Regions from separate parts of the Massilia sp. PAMC28688 genome, predicted to be linked through region 1. Evidence: predicted binding sites of a transcription regulator. Region 1 holds the regulator's gene; each other region holds the start of a gene.
The links. The regulator sigma-54, encoded in region 1, starts transcription at its own class of promoters, with help from an activator protein. The targets are predictions, from matches to a motif close to TGGCANGNAANCTGCTTT.
Positions count from the first base shown of each region.

Region 2: a site for sigma-54 is predicted at 3,377-3,394, ahead of KY495_RS04970 (TorF family putative porin). Genes of this name have one in related genera too.
Region 3: a site for sigma-54 is predicted at 6,235-6,252, ahead of pepA (flocculation-associated PEP-CTERM protein PepA). Genes of this name have one in related genera too.

Region 1 is NZ_CP080378.1:1,361,250-1,369,038, reverse strand. It holds gene KY495_RS06085 (monovalent cation:proton antiporter family protein) at 1-1,778, opposite strand, end outside; gene KY495_RS06080 (SIS domain-containing protein) at 1,879-2,910, shown strand; gene KY495_RS06075 (HAD family hydrolase) at 2,964-3,476, shown strand; gene lptC (LPS export ABC transporter periplasmic protein LptC) at 3,476-4,069, shown strand; gene lptA (lipopolysaccharide transport periplasmic protein LptA) at 4,106-4,711, shown strand; gene lptB (LPS export ABC transporter ATP-binding protein) at 4,714-5,469, shown strand; gene KY495_RS06055 (RNA polymerase factor sigma-54) at 5,473-6,945, shown strand; gene hpf (ribosome hibernation-promoting factor, HPF/YfiA family) at 7,037-7,390, shown strand; gene KY495_RS06045 (enoyl-CoA hydratase/isomerase family protein) at 7,560-7,789, shown strand, end outside.
Region 2 is NZ_CP080378.1:1,120,004-1,127,792, forward strand. It holds gene gshA (glutamate--cysteine ligase) at 1-498, opposite strand, end outside; gene KY495_RS04960 (ammonium transporter) at 646-2,193, opposite strand; gene KY495_RS04965 (P-II family nitrogen regulator) at 2,204-2,542, opposite strand; gene KY495_RS04970 (TorF family putative porin) at 2,552-3,298, opposite strand; gene KY495_RS04975 (accessory factor UbiK family protein) at 3,571-3,819, shown strand; gene KY495_RS04980 (rhomboid family intramembrane serine protease) at 3,903-4,715, shown strand; gene KY495_RS04985 (PKD domain-containing protein) at 4,792-6,828, opposite strand; gene KY495_RS04990 (YdcF family protein) at 7,048-7,611, opposite strand; gene KY495_RS04995 (glutathione S-transferase family protein) at 7,613-7,789, opposite strand, start outside.
Region 3 is NZ_CP080378.1:4,912,532-4,920,320, forward strand. It holds gene KY495_RS21860 (5'-nucleotidase) at 1-330, shown strand, start outside; gene mfd (transcription-repair coupling factor) at 381-3,827, shown strand; gene serB (phosphoserine phosphatase SerB) at 3,851-4,693, shown strand; gene KY495_RS21875 (GNAT family N-acetyltransferase) at 4,698-5,231, opposite strand; gene pepA (flocculation-associated PEP-CTERM protein PepA) at 5,316-6,179, opposite strand; gene KY495_RS21885 (DUF3300 domain-containing protein) at 6,407-6,772, shown strand; gene KY495_RS21890 (DUF72 domain-containing protein) at 6,779-7,549, opposite strand; gene trxC (thioredoxin TrxC) at 7,661-7,789, shown strand, end outside.

The sequences.
Region 1 (7,789 bases):
GAATGCAGCCGCACGTAGGTGTGCTCGGGATCGTCCCCCGCGTCGCCGGCGCCGTGGAAGAAGCCGCGCAGCGAGGCATAGCGCTCGTCGCGCGCCAGCTGCACGCGGTGCACCACGCGCCGCAGCGGCACGCCCATCATGACCATGGCGTGCGAGGCCAGCATCAGGCTGCCCTCGAGCGCCTCCGGCACCACTTCGGCGGCGCCAGCTTTCTTCAGCAAATCCAGGTCGGTGTCGTCGTAGCTGCGCACGATGACCGGCAGGGCCGGGGCCAGCTCGTGGACCAGGTGCAGCACGCGCAGCGCCGACGCCGTGTCGGCATAGGTGATCACCAGGGCGCTGGCGCGATACAGGCCCGCCGCCACCAGGCTCTCCTTGCGGCCCGCGTCGCCGTACGACACGCTGGCACCGGCGGCCTGCGCTTCCTGGATCCGCTCCGGGTCCAGGTCCAGCGCCTGGTAGGCGATTTTTTCATCCGACAGCAGGGTGGCCAGGCTCTGCCCGCTGCGGCCGAAGCCGGCAATGATCACGTGCTTTTGCGCGGCCATGGTGCGCGAAGCGATCTGGGTCAGCTGCAGCGACTGCAGCATCCATTCGTTGGACGAGAGCTTCATCACGATCCGGTCCGATTTCTCGAACAGGAAGGGCGCCACCAGCATCGACAGCACCATGGAGGCGAGCACCAGCTGGATGATGAAAGGATCGATCAGGTTCGCGCCCGAGGTCAGCGTCAACAGCACGAAGCCGAATTCACCGGCCTGCGCCAGCGCCAGGCCGGTGCGGATCGAGACCCCGTCGGAGGAACCAAACAACTTGGTCAGCGCCGCGATCAGAGCAAACTTGACCAGCACCGGGCCGCACAGCAGGATCAGCACCAGCCACCAGTGCGCAATCACCAGCTGGACGTTGAGCAGCATGCCCACGGTGATAAAGAAAAGCCCCAGCAGCACATCGCGGAACGGCTTGATGTCTTCTTCCACCTGATGCTTGTACTGGGTTTCCGAAATGAGCATGCCGGCCACAAAAGCGCCCAGCGCCATCGACAGGCCGGCGCGCTCGGTGATCCAGGCCGCGCCCAGGGTGATCAGGAGCAGGTTGAGCATGAACAGCTCCTGCGAGCGGCGCTTGACCACCAGCGTGAACCACTTGCGCATGATTTTCTGCCCGATGAACAGCAGCAGCACCAGCACGCCAATGGCCTTCAGGCCGGCCCAGGCCAGCGTCTCGGCCAGTTCCTCGGGCGGCTTGCCGAGCGACGGGATCATGATCAGGAGCGGCACCACGGCCAGATCCTGGAACAGCAGGATGCCGATGATCTTGCGCCCATGTTCGCTTTCCAGTTCCAGCCGCTCGGTGAGCATCTTGACGGCGATGGCGGTGGAGGACATGGCCAGCGCCCCGCCCAGGGCAAAAGCCGCCTGCCAGCTGACCTGGTAGGCCGGCGGCAGCTGGGTGGAAAGCAGCCAGCCGAATATCATGGTGGAGGCGATTGTCAATACAACCTGCGCCGTCCCCAGGCCGAACACCACGCGCCGCATGGCCATGAGCTGGGCCAGCGAAAACTCCAGGCCAATTGAAAACATGAGGAAGACCACACCGAATTCGGCCAGGGTGTGGGTGGTGTCGTTATTTTCGGCCAGCCCCAGCGCGTGGGGACCAATCAGGATGCCGACGGCCAGGTAGCCCAGCATGGGAGGCAGGTGGAGAGAGCGGAAAGCGACTACGCCCAGCACTGCGCTGCCCAGCAATAAGAGCGTTTGTTCGAGACCTGACACCATGCTTTGCCAATGAAGTAATGTGGGGACCGCGTACGCGGAAATCGTTGTTTGTTACGTCTGGCAAGTTTTTTGCTTTCGCAATTCGTTTATACTGCTTTCCATGAGTGTAACCGATGAAAAAACAATGCTGAAAGCTTTTGACCGTTTTGACCAGCAAGCGCTCGAACGGGCCATGGACATGGCGCGCGAGACGCTCGACATCGAAGTCGACGCCATGCACGCGCTCCAGCGGCGCCTGCTCGGCGACGACAGCGTGGGCAAGGCTGTGGGCCTGCTGCTTGCCTGCGGTGGCCGGGTGGTGGTGTCGGGCATCGGCAAGTCCGGCCACATCGGGCGCAAGATCGCCGCCACCCTGGCGTCCACCGGTACCCCGGCCATGTTTGTCCATCCGGCAGAAGCTGCCCACGGCGACCTGGGCATGGTCACGGCGCAGGATGCCTTTATCGCCATTTCCAATTCCGGCGAAACGGCAGAACTGATGTCGATCCTGCCCATCATCAAGCGCATGGGTGCGCCCCTGATCGCCATGACGGGCAATCCCAAGTCCTCGCTGGCGCTGCTGGCCGACGTCCACCTCGATGTTTCGGTGGCCAAGGAAGCCTGCCCCCTCAACCTCGCACCCACCGCTTCCACCACGGTCACGCTGGCCCTGGGCGACGCCCTGGCCGTGGCTCTGCTGGACGCGCGTGGTTTCAAGGAAGAAGACTTCGCGCGCTCCCACCCCGGTGGTGCCCTGGGCCGGCGCCTGCTGACCCACGTGCGCGACGTGATGCGCAGCGGCGAGGCGGTGCCGCGCGTGCTGGCCGACGTGCCGCTGGCCACGGCCCTGCTTGAAATCACCCAGAAAGGCATGGGCATGACGGCGGTGGTCGATGAAGCCGGCCACCCGATCGGCGTGTTCACCGACGGCGACCTGCGCCGCCTCATCGAACGGGTCCAGGACTTCACCAAGATCGTCATTCGCGACGTCATGCACGCCAATCCGCGCCGCGTGCGGCCGGAGCAGCTGGCCGTGGACGCGGTGCACGTGATGGAAGAAAACCGCATCAACCAGATGCTGGTGGTCGATGATGAAGATCGCCTGGTGGGCGCCCTGCACATCCACGACCTCACGCGCGCAAAGGTGATCTGATGACTGACCCGAACAACATCGCGGCAGAGCGTCCCCGCACCGAACTTGCGCACATGCGCCGCGCTGCGGCCATCAAGGTCATGATCTTTGACGTCGACGGCGTACTGACCGACGGCAGCCTTACCTACGGCCCGGATGGCGAAGCGACCAAGACCTTCAATGTGCTCGATGGCCTGGGCATCCAGCTGCTCCAGAAAAGCGGGGTGGCGACCGCCATCATCAGTGCCCGCAATTCGCCGATCGTGGTGCGGCGCGCGGCCGACCTGGGCATACAGCACGTGCACCAGGGCATCCACGACAAGCGGGTGGCCTTTGCGCGCCTGCTGGAGGCAACCGGCTTGACGGCCGACCAGTGCGGCTATATCGGCGACGACGTGATCGACCTGCCGCTGCTGCTGCAGGTGGGCTTTGCCGTCACCGTACCAACCGGCCACCCGGAGGTGCAGCACCGCGCCCATTACGTCACGCGCGCGGGGGGCGGGCGCGGCGCCGTGCGCGAGGTGTGCGACATGGTGATGCGTGCCCAGGGTACGTACGAGGCGGCGCTGGCGCCGTATTTCGCCTGATGGATAAACACAAGCGCACAGCCCACCGCTGGCCGCTGCTGGCGATGATCACGGCCGGGGTGTTCCTGGCCGCCGGTTCGTTCTGGCTGGTGCAGGTCATGAACCGGCCGGATGTGAGCTTCAACCCCGATGCGGGCGACGAGCCGGATTACATCATCGAAAAATTCAGCTTCGTGCGCATGACTCCTGACGGCAAGCCGCGCTACCTGTTCCATGGCGAGCGCCTCACGCACCGGCCGCACAGCGACGTGTCCATCGTCGAGCGGCCGATCCTGAAGAACCTGACCCCGGGCGCGCCGCCCATGACGGCCAGGGCCAACAGCGCGCGCATCCGGCACCAGGACAACGAGGTGGACCTGCTGGGAAATGTCGATATCAGCCGTCCGGCATCGGCCACCACGCGCGCAATGCAGATGCAGACCGAGGCGCTGACAGTGCTGCCGGACGAAGACCGCATGAAAACGGACCAGCAGGTCAAGATGACAATGGGCAGCGCCACCATTACCGGCATGGGAATGCAGGCCAACGACGCCACGCGCCAGATCACGATGGGCCGCGGCAGGATGGTGTATCCGCCACCGGCGGCGCGCTAGCATCGGGCAAGACCAAACAAACAGACTGACAAGAACATGAAAAAAATTATCGCAATCGCCGTCATGGGGCTGGCCATGCTGTCCGCCTCGGCCGAAAAGGCAGACGCGGGCAAGACCGCCGTGATCGACTACACCGACCTGGTGGTCGATGAAGTCAACCAGACCACCATCCTGACCGGGAACGTCATTGTGACCAAGGGCACGCTGGTGCTGCGCGCCGAACGGGTGGTCATCAAGCGCACGGCCGACGACTACATGCAGATCACCATGACCAGCAACGGTGGCAAGCCTGCGACCTTCCGCCAGAAGCGCGACGGTGGCCCCAATCTGTGGGTGGAAGGGGAGGCGGCGCGCATCGAGTACGACGAGCGCAGCGCCCTGGTCAAGCTGTTTTCCGGCGCCCGCATTCGCCAGCTGGAAGGCACGCGCCTGACTGACGAAATCCAGAGCGAATACATTTCCTACGACAGTCTGCGCGAGGTATTCACGGCCCGCAATGATGCCAGCGGCGCCAGCAAGCCTGGCGGCGGCCGCGGACAATTGATCATCGCCCCGCGCCGGCCGCGCGCCGCAACGGAGACGCCTGCGCAGGCTCCGGCTCCGGCTCCGGCTCCGGCTCCGTCACAGTCGCCGGGGACCTGAGCATGGAACCGAAACGCTGCGGCAGCACGCTGATCGTTCGCGGGCTGCAGAAAAGTTATGGCAAAAAGCTGGTGGTGCGCGACGTCTCGCTGCAGGTGGAGTGCGGCGAGGTCGTGGGCCTGCTGGGCCCCAACGGCGCCGGCAAGACCACCTCGTTCTACATGATCGTGGGCCTGGTGCCGTCGGACGCGGGCAGTATCGATATCAGCGGGGTCGATATTTCGACCATGCCGATTCATCGCCGCGCCACGCTCGGCCTGTCCTATCTGCCGCAGGAGGCTTCGGTGTTCCGGCGCCTGACAGTGGAAGAAAACATCCGCGCCGTGCTCGAACTGCAAAAGGTGGATGGCAAATCGCTCTCCAAGACCGAGATCAACGAGCGCCTCGACAACCTGCTGGCCGACCTGCAGATTGAAAAGCTGCGCGAGAGCCAGGCCATGTCGCTCTCCGGCGGCGAGCGGCGGCGCGTGGAAATCGCGCGCGCGCTGGCGACCAACCCGCGCTTTGTCCTGCTCGACGAGCCGTTTGCCGGCGTCGACCCGATTGCCGTCATCGAGATCCAGCGCATCGTGCGCTTCCTGAAAGAGCGCGGCATCGGCGTCTTGATCACCGACCACAATGTGCGCGAGACGCTTGGCATCTGCGACCGCGCCTACATCATCAACCAGGGTGCGGTGCTGGCGTCGGGACGGCCAGACGACATCATCGCGGACGAATCGGTACGGCGCGTCTACCTTGGTGAACACTTCCGCATGTAAGCGATGAAACAGTCACTTCAACTACGCACCTCGCAGCACCTGGCGCTCACGCCGCAGCTGCAGCAGTCGATCCGGCTGCTGCAGCTGTCCACGCTGGAGCTGCACCAGGAACTGGAGCAGCTGCTGACCGACAATCCGCTGCTCGAACGCCTGGACGATCCGCTTGACCACTCGGTACGCCTGCTGGCCGACGGCGCCATCGGCAGCAATGCCACGCCGGGCGAAGCGGCGCCGGAGCCGGGCGCCCAGGATGCACCGGCGCCGGCCGAAGCGGAGGGTGGCGATGCGCCGGACAGCGAAGCGCCGCAGGGACCGGAAGGCGACGCCGACTGGGGCGAACAGACCCGTGCCAAGGGCTCGGACGATGAAGACTCGCGCCCGCAGCTGGAAGCGTCGTCGACCACGCTGCGCGAGCACCTGATGGAGCAGATGCGGGTAACGGTGAGCGAAGGGCGCGACCGCGCACTGGTGGAGCTGATCATCGATGCGCTCGACGACAATGGCTACCTGACCGAAACGCTGGAAGAGATCCACGAACGCCTGCCGGCCGAACTGGAGATCGACTTCGACGAAATGAAGACCGCGCTGGCGCTGCTGCAAAGCTTTGACCCGGTGGGCGTGGGGGCGCGTTCGGCCTCGGAGTGCCTGTGCCTGCAGATCAAGGCCATGCCGGGCGTACCGCTGGTCACGCGGCGCATGGCCCTGGCCATCGTCGACAAGCACCTGGCCTGGTTCGCGCAGCGCGAATTCAACAAGCTGAAAAAGGCCCTCGACTGCGATGACGAAGACCTGCGCGAGGCGCAGGCCGTGATCCGCCAGTGCAATCCGCATCCGGGCGCCGTGTTCGCGTCGGACGTGTCGGACTTCGTGGTGCCGGACGTGATCGTGCGCAAGGCCAAGGGCGGCTGGTCGGTATCGCTCAACAATGAAGTCATGCCGCGCCTGCGGGTGAACAATATGTATGCCAGCCTGCTCAAGCAGGGCAAGGGCGAAGGACAGATGAGCGCGCAGCTGCAGGAAGCGAAGTGGCTGATCAAAAACATGCGCCAGCGTTTCGACACCATCCTGCGTGTTTCGGAGGCAATTGTTGAGCGCCAGCGCAATTTCTTTTCGCACGGGGCGGTTGCCATGCGCCCACTTGTGCTGCGCGAAATTGCTGATACACTTGGTCTGCACGAGAGCACCATCTCTCGTGTCACCACGCAGAAATACATGCTGACCCCGCACGGCATGTTTGAGTTGAAGTACTTTTTCGGCAGCCACGTCGCCACCGAAGCGGGGGGAGAAGCATCCTCGACGGCGATTCGCGCGCTGATTGTGCAATTGACAGGAGCAGAAGACCCTAAAAATCCATTATCCGACAGTAAGATTGCGGACATGCTGGGGGAACAGGGTATGGTCATTGCGCGCCGGACCGTTGCCAAATACCGGGAAGCGCTCAAAATCCCGCCCGTCAGTCTCCGAAAGTGTCTGTAGATTGCAGTATTGCCTGGCAATGCCAGGTGGTAAGCCTTGTTCCTCTGCGCACGCGCATGAACTGAAAGTGACACCATCTTTAGGAGTGTGTATGAATCTCACAATTAGCGGACATCATCTCGAAGTGACACCAGCCATCCGTGAATACGTACAAGCCAAGCTCGAGCGCGTAAAGCGCCATTTCGACCAGGTGATCGATATCGCCGTGATTCTCACCGTCGACAATCTCACTGAAAAAGAAAAGCGCCAGAAGGCCGAAATCAATCTGCGCCTGTCCGGCAAAACTGTCTATGTGGAAAGCCTCTCCCACGACCTGTACGCGGCCATCGACTGCCTGGTCGACAAGCTCGACCGCCAGGTCATGAAGTACAAGGGCAAGGTCCAGGACCACAATCACCAGGCCATCAAGCACATGCCTGAAGAGCAGAGCCCGGAAGCGGTGTAACTGCACCGGGTTCCACAGCCAAAGGCGTCCGCGAGGGCGCCTTTTTGCTGTTCGCGGTCAGCATCCGGCGCCCTGGTCAGGTGCGGGCCCGGGCGGCTTGCCGGAAGCAATTGGTGGCGCTCCAGTGCGGCGGTAAAATAGCGCTCTTTTCTCTTTCCTACTGCCTGCCATGAGCACATACGTCCTGCATCGCGTTGCCGACCGAACCGGCATCATCACCCTCGACCGCCCGAAGGCCCTCAATTCGCTGTCGCTGCAGATGGTGCGCGACCTGACCGCCATCCTGGAGGCGTGGCGTGACGACGCCGGGATCGATGCGGTGGTCATCGGCAGCAGCAGTCCCAAGGCGCTGTGCGCCGGCGGCGACATCCGCTTTTTCCATGAGTGCGGTCATGCCAC
Region 2 (7,789 bases), 240 kb from region 1:
CAGGCCGATGCGGCGCCCATTGCTTGATCTCACCATCGGCTCGATGACCAGCATGTTGCCGTCTGGCAGCGCCAGCGGCGTGGGCTGGGTGATTTCCGGCGACATGGAGCCCAGGCGCACGTGCAGGCCGGTCTGGCGGAAAATCTGCATCAGGCGCGCCACGTTTTGCAGGTAATGCGGGTTGCGCGTGTGCGCTTCGGGTACCAGCAGCAGGTTGCGCGCGTCCGGGCAATACTTGTCGATGGCGGCCATGGCGGCCTGCACGGCCAGCGGCAGCATCTCGGTGGCCAGGTTGTTAAAGCCGCCAGGGAACAGGTTGGTGTCGACCGGCGCCAGCTTGTAGCCGGCATTGCGCAAGTCCACCGAGCAGTAGAACGGCGGCGTATGCTCCTGCCACTCCATCCGGAACCAGCGCTCGATGGCGGGGGTAGCTGCGAGAATCTTTTTCTCGAGGTCGAGGAGCGGGCCGGTGAGGGCCGTGGCGAGGTGCGGAACCATGAATTGACGTCCTTAAGGCTTCTTGATGATCGTGAACAGCTACATCGGGGCGGAACCGGCATTTTAAAGCGATTCGGGACGCAGAATGCAAAAAGGCGCCCGCAGGCGCCTGTTTGACCCGCGCAATGCGGGCCGGGGACGGCAAATTCAGGCGTGGTAGGCCGATTCGCCGTGGCTGGTGATGTCGAGGCCTTCCCGTTCTTCTTCTTCCGGTACCCGCAGGCCGATGACCAGGTCGACCAGCTTGTAGGCAACGAAGGCCACCACAGCCGACCACAGCACGGTGACGCCGACGGCGGTCAGCTGGGTGATGACCTGGCCGCCAATCGAGTAGTCGGCCGATGCCTTGTTGGCAACGTAGTCGAAAATGCCCTGGCCGCCCAGCGACGGTGCGGCGAACACGCCGGTCAGCAGGGCGCCGAGGATGCCGCCCACGCCGTGCACGCCAAACACGTCGAGCGCGTCGTCGGCACCGATCAGGCGCTTCAAGCCATTCACGCCCCACAGGCAGACAATGCCGGAGAGCAGACCGATGACCAGGCCGCCCATGGGGCCGACAAAGCCGGCCGCCGGGGTGATGGCGACCAGGCCGGCCACGGCGCCGGAGGCGGCGCCCAGCATCGATGGCTTGCCCTTGGTGACCCACTCGCCCAGGATCCAGGACAGGGTGGCGGCGGCAGTGGCCAGCAGGGTGTTGATGAAGGCCAGGGCGGCAATGTCGCCCGCTTCCAGCGCCGAGCCGGCATTGAAGCCGAACCAACCGGCCCACAGCAGGGAGGCGCCGATCATGGTCATGGTCAGCGAATGCGGGGCCATCGATTCACGGCCATAGCCCACGCGTTTGCCGATCATGATGGCGCCCACCAGGCCGGCAATGGCAGCGTTGATGTGGACCACGGTACCGCCGGCAAAATCAAGCGCGCCGTGCTGGAACAGGTAGCCGGCCTTGGCGCCTTCTGAGGCGAGGGTGGCGGCGTCGGTGATCATGTCGGGACCGGTCCAGAACCAGACCATGTGGGCCACCGGCAGGTAGCTGAAGGTGAACCACAGCACCACAAAAGCGAGCACGGCAGCGAACTTGATACGCTCGGCAAAGGCGCCCACGATCAGCGCGCACGTGATGGCGGCAAAGGTGCCCTGGAAGGCGACAAAGACAAACTCGGGAATGACGACGCCCTTGCTGAAGGTGGCGGCATAGGCAAAGGTGCCGGCCACGGGATCCCAGATGCCGCCCAGTGCGAGGCGGTCAAAGCCACCAATGAAGGCATTGCCGGCGGTGAAGGCGAGCGAATAGCCGTACACGCACCACAGCACGATGACGAGGGCAAACACGGTAAATACCTGCATCAGCACCGACAGCATGTTCTTGCTGCGCACCAGGCCGCCGTAAAACAGGGCCAGGCCGGGAATGGTCATGATGATGACGAGGATGGTGGCTATGAACATCCAGGTGGTGTCGCCCTTGTGGGGCACGGGGGCAGGCGCGGCGGCCGGAGCTTCGGCAGCGGCCACCGGCAGCGCGGCGGCAGCTGCCTCGGCCGCTGCCCCGTCCGGTACGCCGGCAGCGTCAGCTGCCGGTGCCGAGATCGCCGGTGCTGCGGCCGGCGAGGCGTCCTGGGCCAGCGCCGGCAGGGCGCCGCCAACGGCGGCCAGCAAGGCGGCCGCACCGAGCCATTTGAGCAGTGTGTTTTTCATGATCAGTTCCTTAAAGTGCTTCGTTGCCGGTCTCGCCGGTCCGGATACGCACGACCTGTTCGAGGTTATAGACGAAAATCTTGCCGTCACCGATCTTGCCGGTGCGTCCTGCCAGTTCGATCGCTTCGATCACCTGCTCGACGATGGCGTCGTCGACCGCCGCTTCGATCTTGGTCTTGGGCAGGAAATCGACCACGTACTCGGCGCCGCGGTACAGCTCGGTGTGGCCCTTCTGGCGTCCGAAGCCCTTCACTTCGGTCACGGTGATGCCCTGCACATTGATGGCCGACAGGGCTTCCCGCACTTCGTCCAGCTTGAAGGGCTTGATAATGGCGGTAATCATTTTCATGGCGTTCTCTCAGAAGGTTTTCGACAGGGTGACAACGGCGCCGGTACGGCCCAGGTTCTTGCCGTTGACCGGGCTCAGATACAGGTCGGTGCTGGTGCCCACCACCGCCAGCGCCAGGGAAGCGAAGCCCAGGTCTTTGGTGACGCCGATCTTGTAATCGTTGTAGCTGAAGGCGCCATTGTTCTTGACCATCTGGCGGCCGGCGTGCAGGTTCAGCACCAGGCCGGGGGCGATTTCCTGGTTCACGCTCAGGTCCACGTAGCCGCTGCCCTTGCTGTCGGCGGTGCCGAACAGGTTGGTGGTCGAGTGCGAGTACTTGAGGGTGGCCGGGCCATAGCCGAGCTGGGCATAGAGTTCAAAGGTGTCGGCATCGGGATTGAGGTCGTTGGACGGATAGGCGTAGTACAGGCCGCCCACGTCATAGCTTACGCCCGGGCTGAGCTCGCCGCGCTTGCCGCCGTACAGGTCAATTTCCACGCTGCCATCGCCCCCCAGGTCCTTGGTCCATTTGATGGTGGACGCCCAGGCGCCGAGGTAAAAGCCGCTGGGGCTGTGGGTATAGTCGGCCCCGCCCTGCAAGGCCGGCTGCAGGCGCGTTTGCGACAGGCCGCGGTAGCGGTAGTCGCTGGTGACGGCAGCGTTGTAGCTCACGGCGTGCTCGGGCGCGTCATCGGCAGCGTGGGCCAGTGGCGCGAAAGCGGCCACTACCAGCGCCAGCGAGGCGGCAAGCGTGAACTGGTTGGTCAGGTTTTTCATGGCGGTTCCCCTATTGTTTTGAACGTGTGGCACGGTTGCGGATTAAAATCAGGTGAAACAAGGTCGTCTACGGGGACAGTAGCAGGAGTCGTGCCAGCGTAAAATGCGGGGGCGCGCCCTTGATTTTTTCACGGTGCCTACCCATCTTGCCTTTAATAAACTGCAGAACAGCGTGGCGAATGACGCTCCGGCACATGCCGGCGCGACAATCGCACCAATGCGATGCACTGCCAGCACCACGACGGTGCATCACGGATTCACCAGGAGAGCACATGGACATGAACAGCTTTTTTAACGACTTGCAGGGCAAGATCAACCAGGCCATCGAGAGTTCGCCCGCCAAGGACATTGAAAAGAACGTCAAGGCAATGATGACCCAGGGATTTTCCAAGCTGGACCTGGTCACGCGCGAAGAATTCGATATCCAGAACCAGGTATTGGCCAAGACCCGCGCCCGGCTCGAGGCGCTGGAACTGCGCGTGCAGCAGCTGGAGGAAAGCCTGGCCAGCCAGAAGGTGTAAGCAGCGCACTGCACGGTGTCGCGCCGGCGCTCCGCCGCGCAGATGCTATTATTGCAGCATTGTAAATATAACAATTGGCTGCCATGACTACTTCCTCGACAGCAGACAGCGGCGCGCCGGCCGCGCCGTCCCGCATCACCCCGGTCGTCATGCTGCTGGCGGCCATCAGTATCCTGGTCTACCTGGTGCAGCTTGGCAGCGGCGTGCACTGGATGAGTCCGCAGGTGCTGCAGATGATTGCCTGGGGCGCCAACGTGGCGCCGCTCACGCTCACCGACGCGCCATGGCGCCTGCTGTCGAGCATGTTCCTGCACATCGGGCTGATCCATATCGCCCTCAATATGTACATGCTGCTGGTGCTCGGCCCTTTCGTGGAGCGCGCCTTCGGCAAGCTGCGCTTCCTGCTCATCTACCTGTTGTCCGGCCTGTTCGGCAGCCTGGCCAGTGCCATGTGGTTCAGCGCCAGCCAGGAAGTGAGCGTGGCGGCCGGCGCCTCCGGCGCGCTGATGGGCATCAGCGGCGCATTCCTGGGCCGCATCCTGTCGCCCGGGCGCGGCCAGCTCGACGCCCATGCCATCGGCATGAAGGGTCCCCTGATCCAGACCATTGCCATCAACCTGGTCATCGGCTTTCTCAATACCGGCATCGGGATTGACAATGCAGCCCATATCGGCGGCCTGGTGGCGGGCCTGGTCCTGGGCCTGGCGTTTTCCCTGCTGACCTTTGGCCGCAGCGCCGGCGGTCGCCTGCTTGCCATGGTGGGCATCAGTGCCGCCGCCCTGGGCATCCTCTGGCAGCTTGCCACACGAGCGCCGTCACCGGGCTTGCTGGTCATGAAGTACCAGTTGCAGGTGCAGATGGCCAGGGCGGCCGAGCGCGCCCCGCCCTCGCCCTGAGGCGGAAACCGCACCTGTCATGCAAAAAGCCGTGCCAGGCATGATGCCGGCACGGCTTTTTGCGCACAGCTGCCGCTTAGCGGGTGATGGCGTTGCTCGTCATCTTGTTCAGTGCGGCATCGTAGGCAAATCCGGGGGCAGCAATGCCGGTGACGGCGTACTGGTAGGTGCCGGACACCTTGCTCAGGGGCGAATTGACGGTCGCAATGCCGGCAGTATTGGTGCCGGCGCTCTTGGTGCTGCTGACAATGCCGCTCCAGTTGCCGGTGACGGTGGCGCCCTGGATGGCGCGCCCTGCCGTGTCCTTGACCGTGATCTTGGCCTGGGCATAGTTGCCGTTCCTGGTGGCGACGGTGGTCAGGGTGATGGCGTCGACATATACCCGCGGCTGGACGGAGGTGGCGGTAATGGTCACGGCGCGGGTATCGGTCATGCCGCTGGCATTGGTGACCTTGAGCGTGGCGCTGTAACTGCCGGCGGCGGCGTAGCTGTGGCTGGCGGTAGCGCCGGCAACCGGCGCGCTGCCGTCGCCAAAGTTCCATTCATACGACTGCAGGGTGCCAGACGGATCGCTCGACGCGGCGCCCGAGAATGACACCAGCAACGGTGCCGGGCCGGACGTGGCGCTGGTGCTGATCGATGCGACCGGCATGCCGGCCGTGACCGGCGCCGACATCGATACCGAGTAGCGGCCGATGCTGCCATAGACGCTGTAGCCGGTGCCCAGCGGATCACCCTTGCCGGTGCCCTGGATGCTCAGGTAGTAGTTGCCGGCTGCGGGCAGCTGCATGGAAATGGTGCCGTTGAGCGCGTCCAGGGGATTGGCCTGGGCGATGACGGTGCCGTTGCCATCGCGTACCTGCATCAGGATGTCGAGGTTGGGCGAACGTTCAAACGGCGTGGCGTTGACGGTCAAGGTGCCGGCGCCGGCCGAGAACTTGAAGAAGTCCATGTCGGACGGGGTTTCCACCAGGCCGCGGATGCTGTAGCTGTTGACGCCATTGGCCGGCGTTGCCGCGAGCACGGTGGCGGTGGCAATGGTGTTACCGAAGTCGTCGGCAGCGAACACGACGCCATTGTTTTGCATGACCAGGAAGTCGTCTTCCTTGTTGTTGGCATTGAGGTACTCGCCCTTGCTGAACTGGACCAGTTCACGCGAGTAACCCACGCCCATGATCGGCGCCCAGCCGGTCACGCCCGTGCCGTGCCCGGTGTAGTAGCCGGTGCTGCCGGTACCGTCGTGCGACAGGCCCAGGTTGTGGCCTACCTCGTGGGTGACGGCTTCGGCAATGTTCTTCTCGCCATTGGCCAGCTTGTCCTGGAACACAAAGGCAGTCTTGTAGTTTTCCCCGACATTATCGAACACGCCCACGTAGGCAAAGCCGCCGCAGCCGCAATCGCCGCGCGTGGTGCCGGCGGTGAAGTTCCTGGTGATCAGGGCGCGCGCGCCATAGGTGTCGTCGGTGAGCGCGGTACGCGTCATCTGGTCGAGCGGCGGTTCCTCGGTGGTCACGTCCACGTCAAAGGCGGCGTAATCTTCCGCCACGCGGCGCCAGATGTTCTGGATCATTGCCAGTTCGGCCGCGCTGTAGGTGCCGGGCAGGCCGTCCAGGTCGAACGCGGGGCTGGTGATGGTGGTCAGGCCATAGCTGCTGTTCCAGGCACTGCCGGTGGTGGTGTGGCCATTGAAGTCGAGGTAGATCTTGCGCTTGGAGCCGGGGCGCGAATGGAGCTTGAAGGTCTGGTCGGCCGGGTAAATGGCGCCGCCCGGTGCCAGGTCGCTGCCCGACACGGTCAAGCCATGCTCGATGAACATGAGGCGCCCGCTCTTGTCGATCCAGGCTGAACGGTCGGTGCGCAGTTGCTGGGCAAACTCGGCCACTGTCTTGCCATAGTAGGCCGCCACTTCGGGCAGGCGATTACCGAGATTGCCAATCGCGCGCTCGCCATTACTCATCTCCATCAGGCGCATGGCCGGGAAAGCAGGCTTTTGCAGCGGCGGCTGGACACGGGCCGCAGCGGTCTGCGCAAATGCCGTGGCGGTCAGCAGCGCCGTCGCGGCGAAGGCGGAAAGAAAGGCGGCCGAGATGAGGGTTTTCTTGAGTAAGGTCACACTGTGCTCCGATTGATTTTGCTGCAGATTCATAGAATAAATACGAAATGCCTGCGGGCAATATATCAGAGATGTTCGGAAATTCTGTTGAGAAATCCCATTCAAAAGCGAGCTGTGGCACAGGGGCCACTGTCGGGTTTTTAACTGTGTTGGCCGAGCAGAAACAGCCGTGGCAGAAGCGCAAACGTTCGTCCAGAATTCGTTTTCGGAAGCGTAATATCAGTGGGAAAAAAGCCAATAGACGGGCAAGGCCACCAGTTCGCGCAGCGTGGAATAAAGGTCGCGCGCTTCGGTAAAGCGTGGGTAAGTCGAGCTGAGCTGCGCGACGCCGGCGCGGCGCAGCGCCAGGACCGTGCGCGGTACGTGGAAATGCTGGGTCACGACAATGGCGCTGGTCCAGCCGCGTGCCTGCATGATGGCGGCGCTGTTGCGCGCTGTCGCCTCCGTGGTCACGCCGTGCGGGTCCATGATGATGGCCGCCGGCGGCAGCCCTGCCTTGATCAGGTAGTTGCGCATGACGAGGGCTTCGTCAAAGCCTTCCTGGCCGGTGCCGCCGCTGACAATGACGGCCCTGGCCAGACCGCGCCGATACACGGCGGCGCCCTGGTCGAGGCGCGCCGCCAGCCGGGCCGACGGCTGGCCGCTGGTGTCCACCTTGGACCCGAGCACGATGGCCACATCGCTGGCCCGGGCATCGTCCACCGTGCCGGCTGCAAGCAGGGCTGCCGCACACGCCGCGATCAGCAGCACGAGGGAGGCGAGCAGGCGGCCAGCACGGCGCATTTCAGGCAACCCCGTTGTTGCCATACAGGGCGAAGCCGGGCCGCTCATTGAGGCGCTGCAGGTATGCCGCCAGGGCGGGAAGATCAGGCCGCTCGATCGGGGTCATCTGCCACCGGTTGGCGGACAGGCCAATGACGATATCGGCCAGCGTGAACGTGTCACCGGCCATGAAGGCGCC
Region 3 (7,789 bases), 1.9 Mb from region 1:
GGGATGTTCCAGAAGCTCGCCCTCATGCAGCGCATGGAAGAACGGGCCCAGAAGCGCGACCCGGGCTACCGCAAGATTCTGCGTATCGCCATCATCACGGCCCGTAACGCGCCTTCCCACGAGCGCGTCGTCACCACCCTCAAGAGCTGGGGGGTGTCGGCCAACGAGACCTTCTTTTTGGGCGGGATGAACAAGTCGCGCGTGCTGTCGGTGTTCAAGCCGCATATCTTCTTCGACGACCAGCTGACCCACCTGACGGCGGCGCCGGGCGGCACCATCCCCATGGTCCATGTACCGTTCGGGATCGCGAACCGGCACCCTGCGCCCTGAACGCGGCGCAGGTATAATCGGCAATCGACCCATTGCCCCATCACCGCTGCATGCCTTTTGATTTAAACAAGTCCCTTCCCAAGCCCGGCCAGCGCTTTGTGCTGCCAACGCTGTATGGTTCGTCCGACGCCTACGCACTGGCGGTGGCAGCGCTCGCACTCAAGGCCGGCAAGCAGATGCTGGTGGTGGTGGTGGCAAACGCCAGCGACGGCCAGCGCCTGCTCGACGAAATTCCGTGGTTCGCGCAGAACCAGCTCGCGTGCCACCTGCTGCCGGACTGGGAAACGCTGCCCTACGATGCCTTTTCGCCGCACCAGGACCTGGTATCCGAACGCCTGGCCACGCTGCACGAAGTACAAAATGGCCGCTGCGACGTGCTCATTGTCCCGGCCACGACAACCCTGGTGCGCCTGGCGCCACCATCGTTTTTGGCCAGCTACACCTTCTTTTTCAAGCAGGGCGAAAAGCTCGACGAGGCCAGGCTCAAGGCGCAGCTGACGCTGGCCGGCTACACCCACAATTCGCAGGTCATGTCGCCGGGCGAATACTCGGTGCGCGGTGGCCTGATTGACCTGTTCCCCATGGGTTCGGCCCTGCCCTACCGGCTGGACCTGTTTGGCGACGAAATCGAAACCATCCGCACCTTTGACGCCGACACCCAGCGTTCGCTGTACCCGGTGCGCGAAGTGCGCCTGCTGCCGGGCCGCGAATTCCCCATGGATGAAGAGGCGCGCAAGACCTTCCGCAACCGCTGGCGCGAACGCTTTGAAGGCGATCCATCGCGCTCGGTGGTGTACAAGGATATCAAGAGCGGCATCGCCTCGGCCGGCATCGAATACTACCTGCCGCTGTTTTTCGAGCAGACCGCCACCCTGTTCGACTACCTGCCGCAGGGTGCCAGCCTGGCCCTGGTGGGCGACATTGACGCGGCCATCAAACGCTTCTGGGTCGATACCGAATCGCGCTACCGCTTCCTCAAGACCGACCGCGACCGGCCGATCCTGACGCCGGACGAGATTTTCCTCAGTGACGAGAACTTCTTCACCCTGGCCAAACCTTATGCGCGCTGGAGCATCGCCCGCGACGCGGACCTGCAGCCTTCGGACCTGTCGGCGCCCATTCCCAACATCGCCGTCAATCGCCGCGTTGAAGACCCCTTGACCAACCTGCGCGCTTTCCTGCTGCAGTCAGACAAGCGCGTGATGATCTGCGCCGAGTCCAACGGCCGCCGCGAAACGCTGCAGCAGTACTTCAACGAATACGGCCTCGATACGGTGCCGGTCGAAGGCTTTGAAGGCTTTCGCGCTTCTGCCGCCCGCCTGGCGCTGGGCGTGGCCCCGCTGCAGGCCGGCTTCGAGCTGACCGAGGCCGCCGCCAACGACCTGGTATTCATTACCGAGACCGAGCTGTATGCAGGCTCGGGACGGCGCGCCGGAAAAAAGAAGCAGGAAGGCGTCACCCAGGTCGAGTCGATGGTGCGCGACCTGTCCGAGCTCAAGATCGGCGACCCGGTGGTGCACATCAATCATGGCATCGGGCGCTACATGGGCCTGATCAGCATGGACCTGGGCGAAGGCGAAACGGAATTTCTGCACCTGGAGTATGCCAAGGACACCAAGCTGTATGTGCCGGTCTCGCAGCTGCACGTCATCTCGCGCTATTCCGGCGCCTCGCCCGAGGATGCGCCGCTGCACAGCCTGGGCTCGGGCCAGTGGGAAAAAGCCAAGCGCAAGGCGGCCGAACAGGTGCGCGACACCGCCGCCGAACTGCTCAACCTGTACGCCCGGCGCGCGCTGCGCAAGGGCCACAGCTTTGAATACTCGGCCCACGACTACCAGAATTTCGCGGACAGCTTCGGGTTTGAAGAAACACCCGACCAGGCCGAGGCCATCAACAACGTCATCAAGGATATGACCTCGGGCAAGCCGATGGACCGGCTGGTGTGCGGCGATGTGGGCTTTGGCAAGACCGAAGTGGCCCTGCGCGCCGCGTTCATTGCCGTCATGGGCGGCAAGCAGGTCGCCATCCTGGCCCCCACCACGCTGCTGGCCGAGCAGCATGCCCAGACCTTTGCCGACCGCTTTGCCGACTGGCCGGTGCGCATTGCCGAACTGTCGCGTTTCAGGACCGGCAAGGAGATCAACACCGCCATCAAGGGCATGGCCGACGGCACGCTTGATATCGTGATCGGTACCCACAAGCTGCTCTCGCCCGACGTGCAGTTCACCCGCCTTGGCCTGGTCATCATCGACGAGGAACACCGCTTCGGCGTGCGCCAGAAGGAAGCGCTCAAGGCCCTGCGCGCCGAGGTCGATGTGCTCACGCTCACCGCCACCCCCATCCCGCGCACCCTCGGCATGGCGCTCGAAGGCCTGCGCGACTTTTCGATCATTGCCACGGCGCCGCAGAAGCGCCTGGCGATCAAGACCTTCGTGCGCAGCGAGGATGGCTCCGTCATCCGCGAAGCCTGCCTGCGCGAACTCAAGCGCGGCGGCCAGATCTATTTCCTGCACAACGAAGTGGAAACCATCCAGAACCGCTTCGCCATGCTCAGCGAACTGCTGCCGGAGGCGCGTATCGGCGTGGCCCACGGCCAGATGCACGAGCGCGACCTCGAAAAGGTGATGCGCGACTTCGTGGCGCAGCGCTTCAACATCCTGCTGTGCACCACCATTATCGAGACCGGCATCGACGTGCCGACCGCGAACACCATCATCATGCACCGCGCCGACAAGTTCGGCCTGGCGCAGCTGCACCAGCTGCGCGGCCGGGTGGGACGCTCGCACCACCAGGCGTACGCCTATTTACTGGTCAACGATGTGACCGGCCTGTCCAAGCAGGCGCAGCGCCGGCTCGATGCGATCCAGCAGATGGAAGAACTGGGCAGCGGCTTTTTCCTGGCCATGCACGACCTGGAGATCCGCGGTGCCGGCGAAGTACTGGGCGAGAATCAGTCCGGCGAAATGCTGGAAGTGGGCTTTCAGCTCTATTCCGACATGCTCAATGAAGCGGTGCGTTCGCTCAAGGCGGGCAAGGAGCCCGACCTTGCCGCGCCGCTGGCCACGACCACCGAAATCAACCTGCACGTGCCGGCCCTGCTGCCGGCCGACTTCTGCGGCGACGTGCATGAGCGCCTGTCCATCTACAAGCGCATGGCCAACTGCGCCACCCAGGACAAGATCGACGACATGCAGGAAGAGCTGATCGACCGCTTCGGCAAGCTGCCGGACCCGGTGCAGGCCCTGATTGAAACGCACCGCCTGCGGGTGGCGGCCAAGGCAGTGGGCATCATCAAGATCGACGCCCACAGCGAGGCGGCCAACCTGCAATTCATGGTCAATCCGCCCATCGATTCCATGCGCATCATCACGCTGATCCAGAAAAGCCGCCATATCAAGCTGGCCGGCCAGGACAAGCTCAAGATCACCGCCAGCATGCCGGACCTGGCATCGCGCGTGCTGCAGGTAAAGCAAACCATCAAACAACTGCTGGCATGACGGCCGGCCCATTGAACATGAATATGAACCTGGTCTTGCAGGGTCCTGACGCGACACCTGAGCTGTTGGCACGGATCGCCGCACTGGCGGCGCCTGAACGGGTGGTCGGCATCGGCGAGCACGCAGTACGCTGCGAAAACGTGGCCTATTCGGAGGCCCTGCACCGCACACTGTTCCTGGCGGCGGAATCGGCGCGGCTGGACGCCACGTTCATTACACCGGGACGCAGCCTGGCAGACTTTCGCCTGGTCGCCATGGACATGGACTCGACCCTCATCACCATTGAGTGCATTGACGAAATCGCCGACATGCAGGGCCTGAAAGCCCAGGTCTCGGAAATCACCGAGGCGGCCATGCGCGGCGAACTTGATTTTTCCGGAAGCCTGCGCCGGCGCGTGGCCCTGCTCAAGGGACTCGACGCCAGTGCGCTGGAGCGCGTCTACACCGAGCGGCTGGCCATTTCCATGGGTGGCGAGGCAATGCTGGCCGCGGTCAAGGCTGCCGGGCTGAAAACGCTGCTGGTCTCGGGCGGGTTCACCTACTTTACCGACCGCTTGCGCGAACGTCTGGGCATCGACTACAGTCACGCCAATACGCTCGAAGTCGTGGACGGCAAGCTGACCGGCCAGGTGGCAGGCACCATTGTCAATGCCGAGGAAAAGCAGGCCACGGTGGAACGCGTGTGTCACGAGATGGGGATCAGCCCGCGCCAGGCCATCGTCATGGGCGACGGCGCCAACGACCTGAAAATGATGGGCATTGCCGGCCTGTCGGTAGCCTTCCGGGCCAAGCCGGTGGTGCGGGCGCAGGCATCGGTGGCCCTCAATTTCAGTGGCCTCGATGGCCTGCTGGCGGTGCTGGCCTGACGGCTTAGCCGATGCGCTTGCCCATGCGGGTGAGCGCCACCACCACCCCGCCCGACAGCGGCAAGCTAATCCGTTCGAGCGCACTGAAGCCATGCCGGATGTAGAGTGGCTCGCCGGGCATGGTCGACACCAGTTCCAGAGACGTGAACCCGGCCTGGCGCGCCATTTGCGTGCAGTGTTCGAGCAGCATGGAACCGAGCCCTTTGCGGGCCATGGCAGGGTCGACAAAAAAAGCCCGGATGCGCGCCGGCTCGCTGGCCGGATCGAGCAGCCGGTCATTGCCGCTCTTGGCATGGTCGCCGCCGAAATCGGTGGCGCGCCGGCTCCAGCCGCCGCAGGCCACCATCACGCCCTCGTCTTCAATGACAAAGTAGGTGCCATCGGCCACCAGCGCACTGTCAACGCCGAAGATTTCGCGCGTGATGGCCCGGGCCTGCTCCTCGGTGTAGAAGCCTGCCGCCAGGCCGGTGCCGGACCTGCGGATCAGGGCGTTCATGGCGTCTTTTTCCGCAAGACGGGCGGCGCGCAGGATAAACATGATGCAGCTTTCTGACCAATCACATGAATATGCGGACGTTAAAAAAGGGCGCCGCAGCGCCCTTCTCTGTACCAGCTTTGAAACTTAAGCTTGCTTGCGCTTGCGGCTGACTACGCCTGCGCCCAGCATGGCCAGGCCCAGCAGTGCCAGCGAACCTGGCTCTGGTACTTCCGATGCCAGCTTGAACTGACCGTTGTTGCTTACAAAGAAGTGGCTACCTGCAACGTTACGGTAAGTACCGCCAGCGCAGCCAGGACCGGCGTAAGCTGCGTACTGGCATGCAACTTCGTTCACCAGACGGCTGGTTGGCGAGCCCACGGTGTTGGCGTTGGTGAATGCAAACGACAGGATGTCTTCGTTGGCCAGGTCAGCGCCATTGCCGCGGAAGAAGTAACCTGCCGTCAGGCCGCCCGGGGTGCTGGCGCGGGCGTTAACACTGATCTGGCCATTGTTGGTTGGGCTGCCCGAACCATCAACGTTGCCGCCGCCGCCGGCGATCACGTCGAAGTTGGCAATCACGGTACCGAGGTTGGCGCCGTAGATACCGGCGGTGGTGCCGTACTGGCCATTGGTCGGGTTGTGGTACATGGTGATCTTGCCGCCGGTGAAGGTGAAGGCGCCGGAGAAGTTACCCGTGCCATAAGCTTCAAACGTTGCGGAAATGTTGCCGCCAGCGTAGTTGATCGGGAAGTACTGGCCATTGCTGTCAGCCTGGACGATGTTGAACACGGCGTGCTCGACGAAGTTGAAGGTCGAGGCGCTGGTTGGGGTCAGCTGGATGAAAGCATTGCCGTTAATGTCGAGGTATTCATTGATGACCTGGCCGGCGGCAAAGCCGGTGCCGGTTGGGTTGAATACCCAGTCGTTCATGACGACGTTAGCGTTGGCAACGCCTGCGAAGGAGTAGGCGGCGATGGCAGCAACGGCAAATTTCGATGCAAATTTCATTGGGAAGTCCTAAATATTGGTATTAATTAACCTAGCATGCGTCAATGCAGGATATAAAGCATTAATCATGCCAGGCAAGCGACACCCTTATAGATCAATGACATACGTCAACACCAATAGTTTTCTGACAATGTAGTGTAAAGAATTTCGACGTTTTCCACGACGATGGCGGCGCCCCAGGATTTGAATTGGACTACAATCAATTGCAACCTGTCGGGAGAATTGCCATGAAATTACTGACGCTCGCTTTCTGTCTTGCTCTTGCGGGATGTGCTGCCACACCGCCCGGCAGTCATACCAGTCATGCGCCACGCGATCCTAGGCAGTGGCGCGTGGTGTCGGTCACGCCAGTGCCGGCCGGGACGGCCGCACGTGTGGCGGCTACCTCTCCCGATGGCAAGGCAGTGGAGTATTCCTACAATCCTGCTCCCTTCCATCCGCCGCCGGCGGTGTACACGCCCCGCCCCGTGTACAGCCCGGGGCCATACTATCCGGAGCCGGCCTATTACTGGCCGCCCGTGCACCTGAGCCTGGGATTTGTGTTCGGGCACCACTGGAGCCGCGGCCGCATGCGCGGTGGCTGGCGGCGCTGATGCCGGTCAGCCGCCGCGGTGTGCGGCGGACAGGGAGGCGATGCTCAGCGCATTGGCAAGCGACGCGCCGGAAGCCGTATTGTCAAAGATAAGCCAGACCGTGCGGCCGGCTGCCACATGGTCGTCCAGATCGCGCGCCAGCTGCGCCAGGTAGTCGTCCGGATAGGACGAGTAATAAATGCGCGGCGAACCATGCAGGCGCACATACATGGTGGAGGTGGTTGGCACATGGGGCCCGTCCTGTCCCTTGGCCGGGTCGGCAATCACGCGCACCACCGCGCACTCCGTCAGCAGCGCCGTCGCCTGCGCACCGAACCAGCTCGGATGGCGCGCTTCGCAGGCGATCGTGCAGCCAAAACTGTCTTGCAGGCGTGCGAAAAACGGCGCCGCTACCATGGCATCGAATTCCAGCTTGGGCGGCAGTTGCACCAGCACGCACCCCAGCTTGTGGCCCAGCGCCCCTGCCTCGGCAGCGAACTGGTCCAGGGGCGTGCCGATATCGACCAGGCGCGCGTCGTGCGTGATCGTACGCGGCAGCTTGACCGAAAAGCGGAAGTCGTCAGGGACGCTGGCCGCCCAGCGCTCGTAAGTACGCACCTGGTGCGGCCGGTAAAAGCTGGAGTTGATCTCCACCGCCGGAAATACCCTGGCGTAGCGCTCCAGGTGGCTGCCATCTGTCTCAAAGGCGTGCGCGGTGTCGCGCGTGATGGTCCAGCCGGCGCAGCCGGTCAGCAGGCGGGCCGGCGCGCCGGCGCCGGGGGAAGCGGTATTGGTCATGCGAGGCAGTGTAGCAGCGACAGGCGCGCTACCGGAACACACCAGACGCCGCCACGGTCTTACAATATCGCTGTTGTTCCACCTTACGTGACCACCTACGCGGAGACCCGGATGTCCGACCCTGTCCATATTGTGTGCCCCCATTGCGACGCCGTGAACCGGCTGGCACCTGCGCGCCTCGCCGACCAGCCGGTGTGCGGCAAGTGCACGCGCGAGCTGTTCATGTCCAAACCCATCGAC